2 regions of the Raineya sp. genome follow, and region 2 is predicted to be linked to the other one. Evidence: riboswitches for the same ligand, from Rfam matches in the RefSeq annotation. Region 2 holds a riboswitch; the other holds the start of a gene.

Region 1 (3,139 bases), on a different contig from region 2:
CATCTTTTTGCCAACACATAGAAACTATTGCAGGTATAATTTCCTTTGCCTGCTCTTCTGAAACAAAGTTATCCCAGATTTGCAGAGCATAGAGTTTTTCTTGCAAAGCAGAAGCCAATTTTTTTAGCAATTCAGATAGGGGTTTGGCAGGGTCAATTATCAGATAAATATCCTTCTTCATTTTCAAGAATTTTACTTCCAGCCGTTCTGATACGCTTTGAAAAAAGCTCCCCAGTAGGGGTCTGTATCAAAATAGGGCATATCTATCAGTTGTTCGTTTTGTAGTAATTTTTTGCCAAAGTTTTTAGGCTTAATTTCACCTATCACTGTTGCCTCAATATGTTCAGATTGTAGGCTTTGGATAATTTCGGGGGCTTTTTCGGGTTGGCAAGCTATTATCATTGCCCCTGCTCCTACGCAATACCGATAGTCCAAATCAAACAGACTGCAAACATTTCTGATTACTTCATTTGCAGGAATTTTATCATCATAAACCAAAACACCTTTATCTGCGGCGGTAACCATTTCATAAATAGCCCCCAATACACCTCCTTCGGTTACATCGTGCATAGCAGAAATGCCTCTTGATTTAGGCTCTCCCTTGCTTGCCAACATTGCTTCTTTCAAAGAAGAAGTTTCATAAAATAGTGAGGCGGCTTGTTGCTGAGTTTCTTTACCCAAGTGTTTTTCAAGTGTTTGCGGAAAACTCTTTGCTAAAATTGCTACTGATGAAATAGCCGCCTGTTTGGTAACTATAATCACATCTCCTTCGCGAGCTTGTGTAGAAGTAAGCACTTGGCTTGCGGGGCAAAAATTCCAAAAAGTACCCCCGCCTGCAATGGTAGAGTTTTGTCCTTCAATAAATCCTGTATGTCCTCCTGTAATAGCTACTCCTATTTCTTTGCAGAATTGATGAATATACCCCCAATAAGTTTTGAAATCCTCTTTTGAAAGCCAAGCAGGCAAGTTGAGTACCATTTGAGCAAACATTGGTGCAAAGCCTGTGGTTGCCATATCGTTGGCTATCAGATGCACCGAAAGCCAAGCCGATTCTTCCAAACCCAAGGAAGGAATAAGGGACAAAGGGTCGCTGGTAATTGCCATTACTTGGTTTTCAGATAGCTTAATGAGAGCAACATCTACTCCAAATTGTGGTTTTATTTGCACCAAAGCCTGCTCTGCTCCGCATTGCAATTGTATGACATTTTCCAAAAAATTTAGCTCAACTTTTCCTAAATGCTTTGCCATTATGCTACATCATTAAATTGAACATATAAACCGAAGAAATCGCCATAAGGAACTCCCCACTGCTGAACAGGAAACCATTTTGGCAAGCCTGTACAAGTCCATTCTATGCTGTAACTTCTTCCTTTCAAAGCCTCATCAATGATTTTGATGAGTTTTTGGGGGGTGTAAAAAGTAGCAGTAACATAAAATGGATTTTTGCCAAAAAATTGCTGTATGCGTCTGCGAACTACTTTCAAAGAGTTCCGATTCATCATACCCATAGCTATTCCATATTTAGCAACTCGGGCGGCTTCTTGTATTACCTGCACGGGCTTTTTGTAGTATTCAAAAGTGGTAATGAAAGCCAGAGCATCAAAGGTATGGTCTTTGAAAGGCATATAATGAGAGTCTGCCATTACAAGGTCGCCCTCAAAAAGTTGCAATGCTTGCGAAAGCATTAAAGGCGAAATATCCCCTCCTGTGGCTTCTATGCCAATATCTTTCCACCAACGCGTAAAACGCCCCGTACCACAGCCAAACTCTAAAAGTGTTTTGATACGTTTATCTTTGGAAACGAGTTGCTCCATTACTTTTTTTTGCCAAATTTCTGCTCTTTTATATCGCCCTTCGTACCAGAGTTCGTAGGTATCGGTATGCTCTCTGTTGAAGAACCATTCGGGGCGGTTTTGCCAGCTTTGCCAATGAGCAGGAATTAACGTAAGTTGTTTGTTGTTGCTATTTTCCATTGTTGCTATGATTTACAAATAAAAAAATCGCCCTTGTCAGACCAACAAGGGCGATAGCTATTGAATATGTTTCCCAATAATACAATTCAATTTGCAATCCCTTCGTTGGCATTATCCAAATCAGGTTTTTCGGGTATGTTCTCAGCCCTGAAAATCATCAGAGCACCCCGTTGCAATGATTTTCCCTAAAAACTAAACTTAAAGGCAAAAAGTTTCCAAAGCGAAAGAATATTTTTAACTACGCCTTTTCAATTTTAACACTTACCGCAAGATTTGTATTTTTTGCAACGGCTCTTTATCCTGATGAAAACTTTATCTGAAAATTTATAGCACTATGCAAATTGCTAAAATATTTGTATTTTCAAGGCTCAAAAAAGCATTATTCAGTGGCAAAAACAAAAACGACCTTTTTTTGTCAGAGTTGTGGCTATCAGTCGCCGAAGTGGCTGGGCAGATGCCCTTCTTGTCAGCAGTGGAATACCTTTGTAGAGGAAATTGTAGAAAAAACCGAGCCTACGAAAGGAGAATGGAAAAGTAGCACTTCCACCAAAATCAGTAATAAACCCAAATTGCTTGCTGAAGTAGATTTTGAAGCACAACCTCGCTTGCTTACTTGCGATAAAGAACTCAACAGAGTTTTGGGAGGAGGTATCGTAGCAGGCTCTTTGGTGCTTATTGGTGGCGAGCCGGGTATCGGAAAATCTACGTTAATGCTTCAAATTGCTTTGGGTTTGCAGGGAAAGCGAGTTTTGTACGTTTCGGGAGAAGAGAGCGAACAGCAAATAAAAATGAGAGCAGAACGCTTGGAACAAAAAGGTGCAGAATGTTATTTGCTTTGTGAAACCTCTACACAAAATATTTTCAAGCAAATTGAAAATTTAGAGCCTGATGTAGTAGTGATTGATTCCATTCAAACGCTTCATTCGGCTTTTATTGAATCTTCGGCGGGTAGTATTTCGCAAGTGCGTGAATGTACGGCTGAACTAATGAAATTTGCCAAAGAAACTGCTACCCCTGTTTTTCTGATAGGGCACATCACCAAAGAAGGCACATTGGCAGGTCCCAAAGTTTTGGAGCATATGGTAGATACGGTTCTGCAATTTGAAGGCGACAGACATTTAGCGTATCGCATTTTGCGTACCACCAAAAATCGCTTTGGTTCTACT
Region 2 (3,139 bases):
GCAATCTGATAGCCCAGTTCTACATTGTTAAGTCTTTCGGCTTTGGGGCGACTCGTAGGCGTAGATTCCACAAAATCATTGCGGTTGGGTTCTCGGTGAGCTATCCCCCACAAGGCATAAATTCTGTGTTTTTGCCAAGCATAATCAAGCCCTGCCTTGGGATTGAAAAAATGAAATTCTGCGTCTTGTTGGGTACTTTGCAGATTTTGGTCAAAACCTAAAAAGTTGTAACCAATGTAACGATACTGCATATCGGCAAAAGCTGATAGTTTGCCATTTGGCAAATTCCATTCATTAGCAATTTTTAAGAATTGGTTAAAATCAACCTTGATAGCATCGTTGTCGTAATAGCGATAACGGATAGGAGCATTTTGAGCAAATTCAGCCCAAATAATTTCCCCAAAATGTTTGCCTTCGTATCTGTTCCAACCACCTCCCCAAATAAAATTCCAAGTTTTATGCGTATAATCCAAAGAATAAACACTTCCGTAGAAATGATTATCCAGCCAACGGCGGCGAATGATATTGCTTTCTTTGATAGTATCCGAACCAATAACTATATCGGGCAGAGCGTACCTTGAAAACCTATCTTTTTCTCTGAATTCTTCATAATACCCAAAACCTCTCACATAAAACAGTGAAACATTGAGTTTGAGTTTTTCAGAAATTTGGTGGTCAAGAATAGCTTGATAGTGATTTTGGTTGTAATTATCTACCTGGTTATCGTAGGTATAAAAATTGAAACGTCTGTTTTCCTTCAAAATATCTTCCCTAATGCCATACCAAGCCTGATAGGTACGCTCTCTGCCTTGCAAAGTGAGCAGTCGGAGAGTTGTTTTTTTACCATAATAACCTCCCGAAAGATATACACCCAAAAGGTCAGAAAAAGCCCTATCTATGAAGCCATCGGAAGTAATTTTAGAAAGGCGAGCATCTACCACAAAGCCATTTTTCATTTTTCCTGTGGTGGCTTGCAAGGTATGTTTCCAAGTATTGAAACTCCCCCAAGAGTGGTTGAGTTCGGCAGAAGGCTCATCGGCGGGTTTATCAAAGGTTTGAATATTCAGACTTGCCCCAAAAGCCCCTGCTCCATTGGTGGAAGTTCCTACACCTCTTTGCAGACTAACAGAAGTAGCCGAAGAGGCTAAATCAGGTAAATTTACCCAAAAAACGCCTTGTGATTCGGCATCATTGAGCGGAATTCCATTGATTGTGGTATTGATACGAGTGGCATCAGAACCTCTTACGCGTATGCCCGTATAGCCTACACCCGCCCCCGCATCGGAAGTAACCACCACCGAAGGGGTAAAGTTGAGTAAAAAAGGCATATCTTGCCCGTAATTGCGTTTTTGCAGTTCTGTTTTTTTGAGTGTTGAGCGTGTAAGCTCAGTAATGTACGGAATACCTGTAATGGTTACGGCTTCAATTTCTTTGTCTTGAAGCAAAGAGTCTGTGCTTGCTTGTGCGAAAGCCAAACAAGGCACAAGCAAGCCTGCTGAAAGGCTCAAAATGTGGCGTTTCATTGGTGATATGATTTGAAAGTGAAACAAAAGGAGCTTCAAGGGGGTAGCTCCACCTGCTTCTTACCTTAACTCCCTGCGGCAGCATTATCTGCATCAGGTTCAAAGGGTATGTTCTCAGCCCGTTGTATTAAGGCACCCCTGTTTCGGAAAAATTTGTGAGCAAAGTTATGTAAAGTTATGCTTAAAAAGCAAGAAAAATTTTTATTTTTGATAAATAATTCCGAGATTACAGAAAAATTTTACCCACTTTGTTCCAACGTACTCGTCATATTCCTTTGCCTTTGCTTATCAGAATGTTTTTTGAGAGCGACTTTTTGTTATTGTTTGGTTGGATATTCTTTACGATTGGCAGTATCATCTTTTGTGTTTTTGCTTCGCTCTCCGATTTTAGTAGCTTGGTATTATCCAAAGATAGCCCTCAAGCCCAAGCGGTTATCTTTAAGATAGAATATGCTAATGCCCAAGAAAATAGAGCACGTATTTATGCGTATCACTACAAGTTTCAAGTAGATGGCAAAGAGTATGAGGGTATTTCGTATGGGTTTTCCTCCGATTACCGAGAAGGCGATACCGCCACCGTCGTTTATAAAAGTAATAAACCAACTTACTCACGCATTGTAAATTTACGTCAGAAGCATTTTTCCCCCTTTTTTCTCATTTTTATTGCTATTTTTCCACTTATTGGCGGTTCGGTGTTGGCTATTGCTATACCCAAAGTTTTCACCAAAATTCGTATCTTAAAAGAAGGGGTATTAGGCGAGGCTTTGCTGGTTGGAATGGAACCAACCAATACCACTATCAATAAGCAAAGAGTTATGAAAATGTTTTTTGAGTTGATGAGTGCAGGAAAAACCTACAAAACACATCTAAACACACACCAAATTCATAAATTTTGGGATGATAAGCCTCAGAAAGTGTTATTTTTACCCCAAGAACCTGAAAAGGCACTGATAGTTAGTTCTTTACCCGGAAATCCAGAAATTTCTGAAAAAGGTGATATACTAACCCCATACAGCTTATTTCCTGCGGGCTTTTACTTGCTTATTCCTGCGGCTTGTTTGCTTGCGTACTGGTGGGCTTTTTCGTAGTGCTAATCGCTTTGCAAAAATTTGATAGTTTCGTCAATTACCTCTTCGGTATGTATAGGAAGCAGAGCATCAGTGTAGGGTTCTTTCCCCCCAAAAGTGTGGTCTGCATTTTCCAAGAGTATCATTTCTGCGTTTTTTGACCAAGACTGCAATTTTCGGGCATTTTCTACCGAAACAGAAGTATCTGCCTTTCCGTGAATAATGAGAATAGGCACTTGAATTTTGGGCACTTGTTTTTCCAAATCGTAATGCACCCAGTTTTTTAGCAAATCTTCATAAACTTCTCTGTAAATAGGCATTTCTTGCTTGGTACGAGCGTTTTCAACGTAAATTACTCCATTTTTTTCAATTTCGGCAATGCGTTCGGGGGTAAATAAAAATTTAGTGTTGGCAATAGAAGCCCAAGTAACAACCTTTCGGATACGGCTATCTTCGGCGGCTTTGAGCAGTGCTAGTGCCCCTCCTCTGCTGTGTCCTATTACAAACAACTTATCCAGCAGTGTAATTCTTTTGAACAAATAATCCTCA

The links. A riboswitch is a leader RNA that binds a small molecule or an ion and turns the genes downstream of it on or off. The one in region 2 is predicted to bind thiamine pyrophosphate.
Region 1: linked by a shared signal. The riboswitch ahead of ACWITO_RS03575 (class I SAM-dependent methyltransferase) and the one ahead of ACWITO_RS01100 (TonB-dependent receptor) in region 2 are both predicted to bind thiamine pyrophosphate.

Annotation. Positions count from the first base shown of each region.
Region 1 covers NZ_JBRCWE010000030.1:29,510-32,648, reverse strand. The annotation lists gene ACWITO_RS03585 (thiamine phosphate synthase) at 1-181, opposite strand, end outside; gene ACWITO_RS03580 (AIR synthase family protein) at 193-1,248, opposite strand; gene ACWITO_RS03575 (class I SAM-dependent methyltransferase) at 1,248-1,973, opposite strand; TPP riboswitch at 2,054-2,153, opposite strand; gene radA (DNA repair protein RadA) at 2,360-3,139, shown strand, end outside.
Region 2 covers NZ_JBRCWE010000010.1:4,667-7,805, forward strand. The annotation lists gene ACWITO_RS01100 (TonB-dependent receptor) at 1-1,523, opposite strand, end outside; TPP riboswitch at 1,577-1,673, opposite strand; gene ACWITO_RS01105 (DUF3592 domain-containing protein) at 1,772-2,611, shown strand; gene ACWITO_RS01110 (alpha/beta hydrolase family protein) at 2,614-3,139, opposite strand, start outside.